DNA from 3 places in the Alteromonas sp. OM2203 genome. Region 3 is predicted to be linked to each of the others. Evidence: predicted binding sites of a transcription regulator. Region 3 holds the regulator's gene; each other region holds the start of a gene.
What was found. The regulator LexA, encoded in region 3, represses DNA repair genes until DNA is damaged. The targets are predictions, from matches to a motif close to TACTGTATNNNNATACAGTA.
Positions count from the first base shown of each region.

Region 1: ACM0P2_RS00215 (recombinase RecA) is a predicted target of LexA. The motif match lies at 3,944-3,963, and genes of this name have one in related genera.
Region 2: ACM0P2_RS18460 (YebG family protein) is a predicted target of LexA. The motif match lies at 3,074-3,093, and genes of this name have one in related genera.

Region 1 covers NZ_CP183209.1:46,986-53,057, reverse strand. Annotated here, with positions in the region: gene ACM0P2_RS00235 (M28 family metallopeptidase) at 1-867, opposite strand, end outside; gene ACM0P2_RS00230 (DUF1820 family protein) at 1,055-1,390, shown strand; gene ACM0P2_RS00225 (DUF885 domain-containing protein) at 1,429-3,180, shown strand; gene ACM0P2_RS00220 (hypothetical protein) at 3,182-3,694, shown strand; gene ACM0P2_RS00215 (recombinase RecA) at 3,977-4,717, shown strand; gene ACM0P2_RS00210 (Y-family DNA polymerase) at 4,720-6,072, shown strand, end outside.
Region 2 covers NZ_CP183209.1:4,208,317-4,214,388, forward strand. Annotated here, with positions in the region: gene rplI (50S ribosomal protein L9) at 370-822, opposite strand; gene rpsR (30S ribosomal protein S18) at 849-1,076, opposite strand; gene rpsF (30S ribosomal protein S6) at 1,088-1,489, opposite strand; gene ACM0P2_RS18455 (GAF domain-containing sensor histidine kinase) at 1,634-2,869, opposite strand; gene ACM0P2_RS18460 (YebG family protein) at 3,139-3,426, shown strand; gene ACM0P2_RS18465 (ABC transporter ATP-binding protein) at 3,610-4,392, shown strand; gene ACM0P2_RS18470 (ABC transporter permease) at 4,392-5,747, shown strand; gene ACM0P2_RS18475 (methyl-accepting chemotaxis protein) at 5,771-6,072, opposite strand, start outside.
Region 3 covers NZ_CP183209.1:4,457,632-4,463,703, reverse strand. Annotated here, with positions in the region: gene plsB (glycerol-3-phosphate 1-O-acyltransferase PlsB) at 1-1,174, opposite strand, end outside; gene ACM0P2_RS19560 (diguanylate cyclase) at 1,432-3,717, shown strand; gene lexA (transcriptional repressor LexA) at 3,799-4,425, shown strand; gene coxB (cytochrome c oxidase subunit II) at 5,006-6,072, shown strand, end outside.

The DNA.
Region 1 (6,072 bases), 150 kb from region 3:
CGTCTTGCTGATATCAACTACGCCGTTTAACGCAAAGCCTTGCGGTACTTTGTCAGCTTCAAGAACTGCATAAACGTCATCAAGGCTCTTTTCTGCGCCTTGAAACAGTTTACGTGCAGCCCCTTCACTCATGTAAGCGCCGCCTTTAAGCTGAGAAAAACTATTCGCAGGCTCGCCATTATCGTCTAACCACGCCATACGCGGTGTATGAATGTAGTTCAAGCGGCTCTGATATGGGCGCACTTTCTCGTTTTTAGGCGTAGTGACAGTGATCATACCGATAGCACCATTGTCTACCGCATACTTTTGTTTTTGATAGCCAGACGCGAAGTGAGCACCCTCTTCTGATGGAAAGTCGCTTGGCTTACCCGCAAGCGCTACAACAATTTTCCCTTCAACATCTAGGTCTTTATAATCGTTATGAGATAACTCATCAGCCACAATGCCGTAGCCTACGAATACCATCTCACCTTTTACATTGGCCTCAGTGCTAAGCAAGCTTGGGCTAGCTAAATATTCTTTCGGATAATCAAAATCAACGGTTTCGCCGTTTTGTGTAAATGTAAACTTAGGTGATTCTTGAACCAAATTGGCTTTGCGAAACGATACATTTTGTATGTAGCCATCTGTGCCTGCAGGCTTCAAACCATATTTGGCAAATTCGGTCGCAATATAAAGCGCCGCGATTTCATGACCTCGAGAGCCAGTATCTCGCCCTTCAAGTAAATCGTCTGCTAAGAAAAACAAGTGCGATTTGATTCGCTGTGTATCAGGGTTGAAAGCATTATCTGTCGATGCGTGGTTATGTGCTGTTGCAGCAAATGTAATTGCTGTCATTGCACTACCAATAAGGAGTTTTTTTATCATTTTAATTTCACCGTATAACTAAGTGTGCGTCATAGTAACGCAGTTGATACGAGAAATACCATCAAACAGCTTTCGTTTACCATGTGTTTCCTACCGTTGCTCGCATTTTAGGAGCAAGGTAAAATTATCAGCCACATGCCGGCTCGATTTCCGGATATTGTTATTTTTTTAGTGAAGAGCAGCATCTATGTCGAAAGACGATATTCTTTACCGCGTTCAATTTACCAGCAATGGCGAACGCTACGAATTGTATGTAAAAACCCTTATACAAGGCGCTTTGTTTGGTTTTATAGAAATAGGTGACTTTGTGTGGGATACCCACACAAGTGTTGTTGTGGATCCTAGTCATGAAAGACTAAAAAACGAATTCTCGGAAGTAACAAAAACGTATGTTCCAATGCACAACATTTTGCGCATTGACGCTGTAAATAAAAAAGGTTCTGCCAAAATTACTAAATTAGAAAATAAATCTGATAAAGTAACGGCATTCCCTAGTCCAATATATACACCAACAAAAGAGTAACCGCCGGACCCAGCCGGTAAAGGTTGCCGGAGATCCCTATGTATCGCTACGTATTCGCGGCATTACTATTAGTTTGCAGTATAGGCACCACAGCAAAAGAATTGAACGATGAAAGCTTGTACCAACTTCTCGATGAAATTTGGCAATACGAGCTTTCGGTTTCGCCACTTTTAGCCTCCAGAGAAGGCGATACTTCACTCGCTCACGTGTTACCAGATAACTCTCCCAAAGCTTTGAAAGCACAAGATGAGCAATGGCGCGCTTTTCAAAAAGCCTTAAGTCAGTATGAAAAAGAGAATATCTCTACTGACGCTTATATTGCCTTGCTAATGCAGCAATATCGTTTAGCTAATTATGTGGACGAATATATGTATCGCGCGCACTTGGTACCCATCAATTCAGAATATGGCTTCCACGGTGCGATGGCCTCGCTTCCTAATTTATCAACCTTTAAGCGCGTAGAAGATTATCAAGCCTACATTAGCCGTCTAAGCGCGCTAAAGCCTTACTTCGACCAACAAATTGCGTACATGAAACAGGCGCTAAAAGAAGGCTACACGCAACCTAAAGTCGTGTTGAAAGGGTTTGAAAACTCAGTGGCGTCTTACATTGTTGAAAAGGCTGAAGACAGTGGCTTTTATTCTCCATTTACCCGGTTTCCTGAGTACTTTACTGCCGAACAAAAATCAGCGCTAACGGAACAGGGTAAGGCAGCCATAAACAACAGCGTGTTGCCTGCATATCAAATGTTCTACGACTTCATGGTAGATGAATACATTCCCAATGCCCGTAAAGATATTGCCGCAAATAACTGGCCTGATGGTGTGGCGTATTATGCTAATAGAGCAAAGCATTACACGACTACTGATATGACGCCGCAGGAAATACATGATTTAGGGTTATCAGAAGTAAAACGCATTCGCGCGCAAATGCAACAAATTGTGGATGAGCTTGGCTTTGATGGCGACATTAACGACTTCATTACATTTTTACGGGAAGACCCGCAATTTTATGCCACCAGCGCTGAAGATTTGCTGAAAGAGGCGTCATTTATTGCAAAGAAAATGGACGCAAAGCTTCCTTCGCTCTTTGAGTATCTGCCAAGAACGCCTTACGGTGTAGCGCCTGTACCAGACGCTATCGCGCCTAAATATACAACGGGCCGTTATATTCATCCTAGCCGCGATGATCAGCCAGGATATTACTGGGTAAACACGTATGCCCTCGATAAGCGCCCTTTGTATGCATTGCCTGCACTGACCTTGCACGAAGCAGTGCCTGGCCACCACCTTCAAATATCGTTGGCAGCAGAGCTTGAAAACTTACCTATGGTACGTCGTAACACCTATATTTCAGCGTTTGGTGAAGGCTGGGGTCTGTACTCTGAGTTTTTGGGCATAGAAGCAGGTATTTACGAAACGCCTTATGACAACTTTGGCCGCTTAAGCTACGAAATGTGGCGTGCGTGTCGTTTAGTGGTTGATACTGGTATGCATACGATGGGCTGGAGCCGTCAACAAGCGGTGGACTACATGATGGAAAACACCGCGCTTTCTGAGCACAACGTTAATACAGAAATAGACCGCTATATTTCATGGCCTGCACAGGCGTTATCGTACAAAATTGGCGAAATTAAAATTAAAGCGCTTCGTGCAAAAGCAGAGACTGCACTAGGACAGCGTTTTGATGTTCGTAAATTTCATCGCGCCGTTTTGGAAAATGGGTCTGTCCCACTTTTTATTTTAGAACAACACATAAATACGTTTATAGAAAAGCAAAAGGCAAAATAAGATGTTCGTTGCATTTGGTGTTATTGGATTACTTATCCTGTTTTTAATTTACTTGGTACTGCGAACGCAGAACTTACAAAAAGAATTGGCGCTATTGCGCCATTCAAATAAGCAAACCAGCAGCAAAGTAACTTATGCTTATCGCAATCTTGTTCTCGTCACAGACGCATTAGAAAAGAACTTTACTGCACGCGTAGAAAGTGATTATAAAAGTCGTCTTATCGAACAATCGCACTATCAAATACTTCACTCGCTAATGCGAAATTTCTCGACCATTGTAATGGCGTGCTGTGAGAAAGGTATGTCGCTTGAAGAGTCTTTAAATAAAGCGTTGCTGAATGAGGACGTAACGCTTGAAGAGGTTCGCGATATGGTAAAAACACTGCCCAGCAATGTGCGCATGGTATGGGCAAAAAATACAGCAGATGGTTTTATCGCGTTTTGCCAAACGGTTACTGCACCGATAAATACTACTAAAGCCAATCAATCTGCAGCGGCCTTACAAGAAAGCTAGTTCTGCTTACTGATTAACACAAGTAGAGCGTTATCAGGGCCTGGCGGCTCTTTGCTGTATGGTAAAGAGCAGCAGGCCTTAATAGCTGTTTTGTCTTGAATTGAAAATTTAAATACTCGTCTGCCCCTTGACACCTCCCTTCTTCTTAAAGATTTAATCTTTTACCTTTTCAAACTAATCAATAAGTTAGCATTAAAAGCTTCAAGGCTTGAGCCTTTAATCTTGAAAAGGATCATTGCTGCACTATAATACTGTATATAAATACAGTTCATTTTGAGTGCTATGAATAAACCGTTATCCATGCTTAACAACCACCCTCATATTTGGCGGGCCAGAGAACAAAAGCAAAATGAAACAAAGTTTTCATTAGGTTTTCCGCTATTAGATAAAGCGCTTAACGGTGGCGTTGCTTCTACAGGCTTAGTACGTATAGCTTCTCTAACGGGCGTTGGTGAACTCTCATTGTTTAAAGACGTAATATGCCTGCATCGTACTCATAAACTCGTTGTATTTATCAATCCTCCAGGGCGTTTGCAGTCGCCGTGGTTAGAAAATTTAGGCCTTAAGACGCAACAAGTACTTGTAGTAAAAACGCATACACAGCAAGAGTCCTTGTGGGCGGCAGAGCAATGCCTAAAAAGTACAGCTTGTCATTGCGTGGTGCTGTGGAGTAATGCAATAAGCCAAAAGGAAGCCCGCCGTTTACAGGTAGCTGCGACGCATAATGATGCCCTATGCTTGCTTTATACTCCGGTGCATCCGCCGCTGTCATCGTCAAGTAAACAACAAAACAGACCATTAAGCAGCGCCCAAGCTTATAGCGACGATGCGCTACCTATTACTTTAGATCTTTATCTGCAAGGAACCTCGCACGCTTTATCGGTAAATATTCGCAAACAGCGTCATGGATGGCCTAAAGATAACATTGTTATTTCACACAAATGGACGCCTGATAATAACGCCATTAAGTGGGCAATGACGCACAATACGCTTTCTGATCAGGCGCTACACTCTGTGAGCTGACCATGCTATGGGCTTATATTTACTGCTACCAACTTACTTTAGATAGTCATAATAGAGCGACTAGGCGCAAAGCTGCGCATTATCAAGAGTCTTGTAATGATGCTAACAATAAAGGTTCGTCACTACCTTTAAGCACACCCGTTGTCGTCTACTGCAGTAAGATAAATAAAATTGTTCAATGCAATGATATTGCAAAGAAAGAAGGCATTGAAATCGGGCATGGTTTAGCGCAAGCGGCTGCACTATGCCCTTATGTACATGTACTGCCTTTCAATGAAGAAAACGAAAGACATATGCTAACGCAGTTAGCACATCGGCTTTATCCGCTGGCATCAGACATTGTGCTAGATAGTCACACATCTGCAGGCGGACTAGCTATAAGATTAGATAATTTAATCCATTACTACGGTGGCCATGAGCCTCTATGGAAAACCCTCACGCAGGCGTTATCGGAGTCTGATGTTCGTTACCACTTTGGCTGTGCGTGGACAATAGAAGCGGCAAAGGTACTGGCACTTCAAAAGTACAGCACTTACGTATATACACTTGATGACATAAAAAAAGCGTTAAATGCATGCCCTCTTTCTCTTACTGCACTGGCGCCTAAAGTTATAGAGTCGCTGGCTAGAGTGGGAATTACTAGAGTGCAACAGTTACTCGCCATGCCTGTCCAAGAGCTAGGTCGACGCTTTGACAATAACACCATTATGTATCTGACTGCACTGAGAGGAGAGACGTTTCCCCGCGTTACGCTATTTAGGCCGCTAGAGCGCTTCGATAACTTCTTACTGTTACCCTTTGACGTAGAAAACATACAGCACTTAACGCCTTTTGTGACTCAACAACTTGAGCATTTATCTCATTATTTACGAGCTAGAAATTTATACACATCAAACGTGGCCATATACATTCAATTTAGAGAAGCGCCGCCCATGAATATTGAGATCCAATCTGCGCTACCTCAGTCTTCTGTTAAAAGCTGGCTGCCGTTATTTACCCTTAAAATTGAAAACCTTGTATTGCCTGAACCCGCTACTGCTGTTGAGCTTAAATGCCATCAATTTGAAGAAATAGATACTCATAATGGCGACTTTTTCAGCGATCGATTTAATGATGTGGCACAAAAGCAACTCATTGGCCGCTTAAACGCTAAACTAGGTGATAAAAGCACTTTTCAACCTCGCGCAGCCAACAGTCATCAGTTTGAATATATGACGGTAACCGAACCGAACGCATCTGAATATGCTTATGCTTGCGATACTGCGCCTACTTTTACCTTTGATGTTCCTATGCCACTTACTCAACCAACACAAATTTGTTTTGGGCCCTTACGGTTAAATAGCGAATGGTGGCAC
Region 2 (6,072 bases), 250 kb from region 3:
CGATTATTAACATTTTGTTTAAATACCATTTAAAAAACGTTATTTATCGCAGATGAGTGGACCTCAAAAATACGCTGTTTGTCGGCGCTGGACATATTTGCTTACACCCATCGTTAATTAGGCGCCGCGACGTGGAGTGAGGGTAGGGATATTTTAAACTCGCCCTTCGGGAAGGTCTGGCAAGCTTCGCTCTGGGAATTTAAAAAGCAACGGCCATTCCTGCATTCCCACGCTTTGCTAGGAAACTTGCCAGCGCCTTCTGGGTGAGCAATCATCTATGCGGATTGGTATTGATCTTTAAGTATCGAACAAAAATTTAGAGCAAAAAAAAGCCGCTCTAGGAGCGGCTCTTTTCGAATACGTCAGCGATTACGCTTCAGCAATGATGATCACTTTAATTGAAGTGATAACGTCAGAGTGAAGTTGTAAGTCGATGTCATACTCACCAGTCTCGCGAAGAGTACCAGTAGGTAGTTTAACTTCTGCTTTTTGTACTTCAACGCCAGCTGCAGTGATTGCATCAGCGATGTCACGAGTACCAACAGAGCCAAATAGTTTACCTTCGTCACCAGCAGGTGCTGCGATTGTAACTTCAGCAAGCTCAGCAACTTTTTCAGCGCGTGCGTTAGCAGCAGCTAGTTGCTCAGCAATTTTCGCTTCAAGTTCAGCACGACGTGCTTCGAACTTTTCAACGTTGTCTTTAGTTGCAGGAACCGCTTTACCCTGTGGGAAAAGGAAGTTACGAGCGTAACCAGACTTAACAGTCACTTGGTCGCCCAGGCCGCCAAGGTTGGCGATTTTATCTAGTAGGATGATATTCATCTTAGCTAACCCTTATATTCGCCAAATTACTTGTGTGAATCAGTGTACGGAAGCAACGCAAGAAAACGTGCGCGCTTGATCGCAGAAGACAGCTGACGCTGATATTTTGCGCTTGTACCAGTAATACGGCTAGGGACAATTTTACCGCTCTCAGTGATGTAGTTCTTAAGAGTAGCGATATCTTTGTAATCAATCTCAGTCACACCTTCTGCAGTGAAACGGCAGAACTTACGACGTCTGAAAAAACGAGCCATGGGTGATCTCCTTAAGCGTTGTCTTCAGTGGTTTCAGTTTTCTTTTCCGCGCGGTCTTGGCGAGGAGCAGAATCGTCACGACGCTCACGACGAGGCTCTTCTTTCATCATTGGAGAAGGCTCAGTCACAGCAGTCTTAGTGCGCATAACCATGTTACGTAGGATCACGTCGTTGAAACGGAAAGCATTTTCCAATTCGTCAACAGCTTCTGCAGATGCTTCAGCATTGATTAGTACGTAGTGGGCTTTGTGCAGCTTTTCAATTGGGTAAGCCAGTTGACGACGGCCCCAATCTTCTAAACGATGAATCTGACCACCGTCTTGCTTAAGAATTGTAGTATAACGCTCGATCATACCAGGTACTTGTTCACTCTGATCAGGGTGAACCATAAATACGATTTCGTAATGACGCATTATAGCTCCTTACGGTTGTAGCCTCGACAGTACAGCCGACTGTATGGAGACAAGGAACGAATTGGGATGGCTGTAAGGGCGCGCATTATACGCATACTTACATCGTTGCACAAGCATTAATCAACAGACCCAGCGTATTTACGGTTAGTAAGACACGTCTTTACGAACGTTTGATAAAGGCTGGCTCAATGGGAAGGTAAAAGTAAATTCCGTGTTTTTAGAATCTGAGGAGACTTTTATTGCTCCTTCGTGAGCGCTCGCAATTTCAGAAGCAATAAAAAGCCCTAGCCCCAACCCTTCTTTTTTCTCGCTCTCTTCTCTGCGCCAAAAAGGCTGGAAAAGCCTAGACTTAGATTCATCTGAAATTGCTGATCCGCTATTAGTTACACTTAATAGAAACTCAGTGTTATTGGTAATAACTTTAACGTAAATAGGGTGGGTCTGATCACCATGGACTAACGCGTTTTTCAACAAATTGGAAAGTAACTGGCAAATTCGTTTCTCATCACACACTAAGCCATATGCGATATCAATATGAATATTTATCGTCGCTTGCGGGTTTGCTGTAGCCAGTTCCTCTATTGTGTAATGCAGCTGCTTTGACAGGTCATGTGAAATATCGAGTTCAACCGGCAACCCCTTACCTACCCGACTATGAGTAAAGTCCATTGCATCTTCTATCAAGCGCGTCATTCTTTGCACGCTATTTTTCATTCGTGAAACAGCTTTAAATACTGGGACTTGTATTGTGCTAGCTATTTCACTGTCTTTTATAACATCGTCTAAAAAGTTAATACCAATTTGAATTGAAGACAAAGGCGTACGAATATCATGACCTAATATAGCGATGTACTGCTCTTGCAGACGCGTCATCTTTTTCGCATCGTCAAGTTGAGCATAGGTTTGCTCGATATGGTCACTCAACAGTATTTGATTTGAGATAAGTTTCGCAAACGCACTTATTTGGCCATGAACTTTTTCGTTGCGAAGCTCTCTTGGCTCAGGATCTAGACCGCACAAGGTACCGAAGAACTCGCCATTTGCATCAAAGATAGGATAAGAGAAGTAACTTTCGAATCCGTACATTATAGGTATTGGATTGTCGCGGTATTCTTTGTCAGCAGATGCGTGATTTATCACGATTTCTTTTTTACTCGCGCGCACCGTACGACAAAATGTTGTGTCTATTTCTAAGTGATCGCCCGGCATTAGCCCAAAATCTGCTTTATCTAAGACAGCGCACATGGTCCATGCTTGCTCGGTTACCCTGGCGACACAAATAAAACGAAGCCGCAAGCTACTTGCCAATATTTGCATGATGTGTGGGATGGCATCTATTGACACTATCGCCTGAATATCTCTTTGAATTTCCGTGCTCATATCAGTCGCCTTATTAATTCCTTTAATGGGATAAAACAAAGTCGTGTCCGTCTATCCTGTTTGAGCCTTTGAGCCAATGGCACTAATAAATGCCATACTGATTGAACCAACGAAGGTAGTCTTGTAATCAAAAAAATTAATCTATTTTGACTAAAGTATAATACTTGAGTCTATCAACATTATTAAGCAAAATATTTTACCAGTTACTGTTTATTTATACAGTAACATGCTGTACAGTTTTTACGTCTTAAATAAATAGGGGACCTACCATGGCCATTACCACACAGTATGTTGTTACGCACAAAGGGGTAGAAAAATTGGTAACTACCGACAAAAAAGAAGCCGATCAGTACGATAAAATGCTTGATGCAGCAGACAACTTAGCAAGCTATATTTACGCTAAAGGCATTAAACTAGAAGACAGCGTCGTAGAAGAGTTGACAATTATGCTGTCGAAAAACAAAGATAAAATTAGCAAGATATTCAAAGGCGCCACAGCTGAAAGCGTACTTGAAGACGAGAGCGCAGAAGTGGTAAAGCTTCAGGCTAACGGCTAGTAAATTTAAGCTTTCCGATTTACTACGTCTTTAATACAAGCGAATAATAAAAGCTAATACCGCTTATGATGATGTTATTTGATAACATTACCATAAAGCGGTAACTTATTTACGGCTGCGATGAACTGCTGCTTCATCTCTGCTTATTCTAATTTTTTGACGTGTAGACGGGTCGAGCGAAACGTGGATTTAAGTGAACAAAAGCAAAGAGTTCAACACAGAGAAGTTGAGTTTACTACCGCTATTGAAGTAACTAACTTACAGTTCGCGTATTCTAAAAAGAGTAAACCCATACTCGATATCAAGAAATGGCAGATCTCGAAAGGAGAGCATATATTTCTCTCTGGCCCTTCCGGTAGTGGTAAAAGTACCCTGCTAAACCTGCTATGCGGCACGCTAACACCATCAAAGGGTAAAATTTCGTTATTAGAGCAGCCATTCTCTTCGTTATCTAACCGACAAAGAGACACATTTCGAGCGCGCAATATTGGCGTAGTATTTCAGCAGTTCAATCTCATTCCTTATCTTTCTGTTGCGCAAAACATTAACGCTGCGGTCTATTTTGCTAATGAAGGGAGCGTCAAAAATACTAAAGAGGTTACAGCTGCAACTTATCAACTGCTGAACCGGCTTCAGTTATCAGATAGTTTGCTACACGCCAAAGCCGATGCTCTCAGCATTGGTCAACAACAGCGTGTAGCAATAGCCCGTGCGCTTATTAACGACCCACAATTACTGATTATCGATGAGCCAACATCAGCATTAGACACTGACGCAAGGGACAGCTTTATGTCGTTGCTAAAAGACGTTGCGGCCGACAGTACTATGATATTTGTAAGTCATGACGAGGCAATGAAAAGTTATTTCGAGCATCATTGTAGTATCTCTCAACTAAATGGCTCTCTCGGCAACTCTGCCTCGTCTTCAAGTACAGATATTACTAATTCTTCGCAGGAGTGCGTCTGATGCTCAGCACCATCGCAATAGAAAGTTTAAAGCGTAGGAAAGCAACTGCGATACTTACGATTTTGAGTATAACTATCAGCATTAGTTTGTTGCTTTGCGTAGATATTGTGCGCAATCAGGTAAAAACGAGTTTTACCCGCACCGTTTCCGGCGTTGACCTTATTGTGGGTGCACCAAGTGGGCAGCTCAATTTGCTATTGTCTTCTGTATTTAACATTGGTACTCCAACAAAAGGCATTGACTATAAAAGCGTTGCATCGCTTAAGACGAATAACCAAGTTTCTTGGTTAATCCCACTTTCATTGGGCGATACACATCAAGGATTTAGAGTTGTTGGCACAACTAACAGCTTTTTTGAGCATTTTAAGTATGGTGATATGCAGCATTTGGCCTTATCTGAAGGAGGTGTATTCAACCAGCCTTTATCTGCTGTTATCGGATCTGATATTGCGTCAAAATTAGGTTACGGCGTTGGCGATGAGATGGTCATTTCTCATGGCTTGGGTAATGTTTCATTTAATAACCACGACAAACATCCATTTATCGTTTCTGGAGTTTTAGAAAAAACAGGCACACCTGTAGATAAAGCCGTATATGTCACGCTGCAAGGCTTGGAAGAAGCACACTCAGGTTCGCAGCCGGTAACTGCCTCTCTAGTGAGGAATCCGGCCGACAATCATATCAAGACTTCTGATGAGCATGAGCATGAGCATGAGCATGAGCATGAGCATGAGCATGAGCATGAGCATGAGCATGAGCATGATGAGCTTACTCAAGTTAATTACGATAGCGACGCTTTTACGCCACAGTCGGTATCTGTCGTAATGTTAGGGCTTAAAAGCCGTATCACTGCGCTACAACTTCAATACCAAATCAATCAAAGTAAAAAAGAGCCGCTAATGGCTATTTTACCAGGCATGGCGCTGGCCGAACTGTGGCAAATAATGGGGAATATTGAAGCCTTACTGTTAGGTTTATCTGGGTTGATTGTCATTTGCGCCTTAATAGGTCTTGCCACTATGCTTTTGGCAACAATGCGCGAGCGCTATCAAGAAATAGCGATTTTAAGAACCATTGGTGCAGGACCCTTTACGTTGCTTTTACTTGTTCAAATTGAAGCTATGTTGCTTACGGTGATAAGTGCTGTTTTAAGTATTGGATTAGTGGGAGCGTTAATGAATGTACTCAAGCCGTGGCTTAGCGGCACCTATGGGCTATTTTTAAGTAGCCCATTGTTCGGTAAAAGCAGTGCCATCATCATTTTGTTAATATTAAGCTGTACCTACCTCGTGTCTCTTTTCCCCGCTATTGCTGCTTACAAACGCGGGTTACATGCAGGTTTAAGTCAGCATTGATAATGCTTATCGTGACAACGGTTTTATTCTCCTACTCTGCGATTTGAACTAAACCGAATAATAAGCTCGTTCACTTGCGTCACCGTTTTACGTAAGTCGTCACTTGCAACTAGTGACGCCTCTGATGAGCGCTGGGTCTCTGCCGCACCGTCAGCTACCTCAACCAGCTGTTGATTGATGTGTTCTGCTACAGTACTTTGCTCTTCCACAGCAGAAGACATTTCAACTGTGGCGTCGGCAATACCTTTAACGGCGGTGTTTATTTCAAATAGTGCGCCCCGTGTTTCTTCTACAATAGCGCTTCCGTTTTCGGCAGACGCAAGCC
Region 3 (6,072 bases):
TGCGGCCACCTTCTGGGTAATACTTTACTGAATAACCCTTATTGAACAGTAACTCTAAATATTCTCTAAATACGGCAGTGTATAGCTTGTTACCTGCGAAACTGCGGCGTAGGAAGAACGCTCCGCCACGACGAAACATTTTGCCCACAGGCCAAAAATTGAGATTTATGCCCGCTGCAATATGTGGCGTTACCATACCTTCATGATAAATCACGTAAGTCAGCAACAGGTAATCCATATGGCTACGGTGACAGGGCACGTAAATAATCTCGTGGCCGTTTGCGGCTAGCTCACGAATACGGTCTGCATGACCTACGCTAATACCGTTATATATCTTGTTCCAAATGCGGGTGAGCAGCCTATCACCGAACCTGATCAGTCCCTCACGGTAATCTGCAGCGATTTCCGTGATATAGCCTTGAGCTGTCTCTTTTGCTTTCTCGTGAGACACTTTCTTGCTTCGTGATTCTTCAGCAATGGCTCGACGAACTGCATCAGAGCCCAACACACTATTATTTAGTTCTTGCCGCTCTAACAACGTAGGGCCAGTCATACTTTGGCGTTTGCGCTGAAAGTGAGTGCTTGCTACTCGCACTAGTTTGTGAGCAATGCTTTGATCGCTGCCATGTTGGTTAGACATCGCTCGTGCTGACACTGCTTTGGAATAGTTGATGAAGTTATCACGGCCCAAAAATAACACGATGAATAACTTGCGAAGCCAGCTTGGTGCTGCGGCTTCTGTGATCAAGTCACTCAAGCCTGGATTACCACGACCGGGAGCTCTTCCCCACGTTACATATACAGGCACGACCTGCAAATCCAAGTTTTCATGGTCTCTGTGCAAATGAAAAAGGTCAGTAAAAACCTCTTCGATACCCGTATCTTTCGGTGATGAGCGAAAAATGGGTTGGGTTTTTCGCAGAAACAGTGTCGATGAATATTCCCTGCCCGCTAGCGTGAGCGTTTCGGTTGGACTAGGTAAACCTAGCGCTTCGGTCGACATTCTCAATGCGAGCTGGTCTGTCACTGAGTTTGAGGGAAGAAGATAAACAATCGGCTTGCTTTTATCTATTCCAAGTTCGGTCTCAACGTTTACTGGGATACTGTGGGCTTTTACCAGTAACTTAACAGGATAATGAAATACCGACAGGAGGGCTTTTCGCATCCACGACATGAATTGTGTAATCCTATGAAATAAAAACGGGTGAAGTGTAACATAATCGCTTTACGATCTCGCGATATGCCATTTTCATTGCTGTAATGACTAGATCATAGCGCACAAGTTCAAAAACTTGTCCTCCTTTTATTTAGTAAACGTTTTTCACTACTCCGCTTATACTTTTTTACTACCCATAATGCCCCGTATTTTGTTGCTATACCGAGTCACTGTTACTACTTTTTATATAGGTAAAAATTAATGAGCTACACGTAGTGAACGATCAATCTCGTTTAAAAACCATTGACGATTTCATGCTGAACAGTGAATTACCTTTGGACTTAGATGACCTAATGGTGATTCTTGCTGAGGCATATCAAGTTCCGATAGCGCTTATAGGTATTGTAGGTCAATACGAAGAAACGTTTAAAGCCAAATTCGGTACAGATTTAGCTCGTATAAATCGAGAGCATGCTTTTTGCAGCCGCGTGGTAGACGAAAAGAAACAACTTGTCGTGTGCAACGCCAATGAAGATCCCCGTTTTTCAGATAACCCTTTGGTTACTGGCGAACCCAATATTTGTTTTTACGCGGGAACTCCCTTGAAAATAAATAACCAAGTGGTTGGCGCGGTCTGCCTGATTGATAGTAAGCCGCGGGAGATGGACGAGAAGCGTTTGAAGTTATTAGAAAGAGTGGGTGCATTAGTCAGCCAGCACATATCTCTTTCACGAGAACATGAAGTGCTGAAGAGGGAGCATGGCCTAATAGAAAAGTCTCCTATTGTTTTAGCGACATGGCGATACGACACCTCATTACGGTTAGTTCATATATCAAATAACAGTGAACGAGTGTTGGGCATTTCAGCCCACGATTTGCTTGAGGGCTTGGTTGAGCTTAGCGATGTTATAACACAGGAAGCGGATAATGCGTTTACCTTTGCTATGCAGGCACACATGGAAGGGGTTGAATCTCATTCATGTCGTTTACAAATCACTACGCCTAGCAGAACTATTTGGGTGAGTATGATCTCGACTGCGAATTTTAGAGAGGATGGTGCGTTATATTCCGTACAGGCATTTCTATTTGATACGAGTGATCAAAAATACGTCGAAGATAAGCTGAATAAGACAAACCAGAGAATGCGTTTATTGTTAGAAGCTTCGGAGTTAGGTACATGGGATTGGAATTTAGCCGCCGACGTTAATCAAGTAAATAAGCGATGGTGCGATATTGTTGGTATTGAATATGAATATTACGATACCAGCGCGCGTTTTTTTCGGCAGCTTATTCACCCTGCTGACTACGTTAATGTAGAAAAAATGCTTCACGATCATTTGAAAGGCAAAACAAGTATTTTCAATACGACGTTTCGTATGAAACATACTAATGACTCATGGGTTTGGGTGGAAAGCTACGGGAAAACGGTAGAAACCGATGAAAGAGGAAGGCCAGTCCGTATTGCAGGCATTCATCGCGATATTACCGAGAGGATGGAGCGAGAGCTTCACGAGAAGAAAAAGACCCAGCTACTTCAGTTTATCAATAAGACCCGAGCGTCTTACCTACAAAATAATGATTTGACCTTGGCCTGCCAGACAGTACTGCCTGAATTAATTGATATTTCTGACAGTCAATTCGCATTTATAGGTCAAATGAAGGGAGAGGGGGAAACGTCACGGCTTTTCATACATGCCATATCCGAAATAGTGTGGGATAGCAGTAGCTTCACTCAATATAATGAATACAAAAAGCGAAATTTGTATTTTAGTAATTTCAATAATCTTTTCGGAACCACCATTGTGACGGGCGAAGTGACCATTAGCAATGTATCGGGAAGTCACCCTAACTCTAAAGGGGTACCTAAAGGCCATCCGCGAATAAGTCGATTTTTAGGATTGCCGATAAAGATTAAAGACAGAGTGGTGGGAATGATTGGGCTAGCGAACAAGTTTGACGTTTATACCGTCGAAGATGCTGAGTTTTTACAGCCCCTGTTAGACGCCCTTGCAGGGCTTTTCTATGCTGTCGAGCAAGAAGAAGGAAGAGCCATTGCAGAAGAAAAGCTGCGCCGGTTAGCGATGACCGACTCTTTAACAGGGTTGTACAACCGCCGTGCTTTTTTAGATGAATGTGATACGGTGTTACAAAGGCACGGCAGTGGCTGCGTTGCCATCATCGACGTGGATCATTTTAAAAAGGTTAACGACACCTACGGGCACGATGCCGGCGATCAAGCGCTTATCATGATTGCAGGTAAGATTGCTAAACAAAATCAGGCGCCTGGCGTGGTAGCGCGACTTGGTGGGGAGGAGTTTGCGCTCGTCGTTTTTGGTGAAACCAAAGAAGAAATACATGTCCAATTAGAGGCTTTGCGCATCGCTGTTGAGGAAAGCACGCTCACCTATGAATCGGACAAAATAAGCCTAACTATTAGTATAGGGGCTGCATTCATTGAGGACACGTTTGGCATAGACTTTAGCTCGCTTTTATCTGATGCCGATAAATCACTGTATTTAGCGAAAGAAAAAGGAAGAAACAAGGTGGTTTGGGTGAGTTAAGGGCAAAAGACAAGGCAAGTGCTTGTTATTTGTTTTTAGGTGTATATACTTACAGGAACTGTATGAACAGACAGGTCTTTTATGCGCCCACTCACAGCTCGACAAACTGAAGTTTTAGAACTAATCAAGACAACTATGCAAGAAACGGGTATGCCGCCTACCCGTGCTGAAATTGCTCGTCAACTTGGCTTCCGATCTGCTAATGCAGCCGAAGAACATTTAAAGGCGCTGGCGCGAAAAGGCGTGATAGAAATTCTTCCGGGCACGTCCCGAGGCATCAAGCTAAATATTCCTCTTGAGAGTGAAGCGGCTGAGGAAGAAGGTTTGCCGCTTATAGGGCGCGTTGCCGCTGGTGAGCCTATTCTGGCGCAAGAGCATGTCGAATCGCACTATAAGGTAGACCCAGCGTTGTTCAAGCCTCAGGCTGACTTTTTACTTCGTGTAAACGGCATGAGCATGAAGGACATCGGTATTTTAGACGGAGATTTGCTAGCGGTTCATCGCACGACGGATGTTCACAATGGTCAGGTTGTTGTTGCCCGTGTAGACGAAGATGTTACGGTTAAGCGCTTGGAAAGGCGAGGCCGTGAAGTATTGCTACATGCTGAAAATGAAGAGTTTGCGCCAATTAAAGTTGATCTCGCTAACGAGCCGTTTGCCATTGAAGGTATCGCGGTGGGCGTTATTAGAAACGCAGACTGGATGTAAGGTTTTAGCAACTTTGATTAAAAGCGGCGCATTAGCCGCTTTTTTTATGCCTCTTTATCCCCTCCCCACTCATCGTATTGGCAACTTAGGGTTTAATGTCTTGGTAAAAGTACTCAGCATTACTGCTCTATTTTTGATTAATTTCGCCGGTATTGAAATTGCTATTTGTTGCTGAGACAGTCAATTCCGAATTCGAGCGCTGTTTGAAAGTGATGTTTACTCGCTAAATACTTTCCTATTTTTTAGTAATTTAGAATAAAAGTATCGCCGACCCCGTGTTCAAAATGAGCGTTTAATCTCAACGCCCATCAAGTTATGGCGGCCTCAACGTTACTCGCCTTATGTCATGCTATGCAATTCTCAAATGATTAAATTTTGACCGTTTCATTAAATTTTTAATAGAAAAGACTAGACGGCGCGACATTATTGAGCAATTCTTATACAGAGATTAACAAAATAATAACAATGACTCTAAATTTGTTTTACAAGTTGAGGTAAAGGGTCAAGCGTTCGCAATTCATTTGGTAGGGTATCGCGCTCAGAGAAGGCGTCTTCAGTCCTACCATTACGGAGGTGCTGAGTGAAACAACAAACGACCATATTGGCAAAGTGGTGTGCAACCATATCAGCTTTGCTTTTCTCTTCATTGCTTTTCGCACAGGAAACGGCAGAAGAAGTTTCTTCATTGAACTTGAGGCGCGGCGCGACCGATATCAGTGGCCAAGTATATGACCTTCATATGCTGATGTTTTTCATTTGCGTCGGCATTGCGGTAGTGGTTTTTGGCGTAATGTTTGTTTCTATGTATTTACATAGAAAATCTCGAGGCGCCAAGCCAGCAAATTTCCATGAAAATGTAAAAGTGGAAATTGCATGGACAGTTATCCCCTTTCTCATACTTATCTTTATGGCGGTTCCCGCAGCGAACACCCTCATTGCCATGGAGGATACCACTGAACCCGATATGACGGTGCTAGTAACGGGTTCGCAGTGGAAATGGCACTACAAGTACATGGATAGCGACGTGGAATTCTATTCACTTCTAGCTACTCAGCGGGAACAAATCGAAAACAAGTTTGCAAAAACAGATAACTATTTGTTGGAAGTCGATCGCCCGCTTGTCATTCCTACGGGCAAAAAAGTTCGTTTTCTTATTACTTCTGACGACGTGATTCATTCTTGGTGGGTACCTGACTTCGCCGTGAAGAAAGACGCAAATCCCGGGTTCATCAATGAGTCGTGGGCGAAAGTAAACGAACCGGGAATTTACCGCGGACAGTGCGCAGAACTTTGCGGAAAAGATCACGGTTATATGCCGGTTGTAGTTATCGCCAAAGAGCCTGCTGAGTTTGATAAATGGATGGGTGAACAAGAGGAAAAGGTTCGTCGGGCGAAAGAAGAAGAACAGCGATTACTTTCAATGAACATGTCAATGGATGAGTTGATGAAAGAGGGCGAGCGCGTCTATAACGCTACGTGTGCCGCCTGTCATATGCCTAACGGTGAAGGTTTGCCAGGCGTATTTCCTGCGTTAAAGGGCAGCAAAATGGCCCTTGAAGATCAAAAAGGCCATATTGATATCGTGCTTCACGGTAAATCGGGCACGGCGATGCAGGCATTTAACAAAATGCTTAGCCTAAAAGAAAT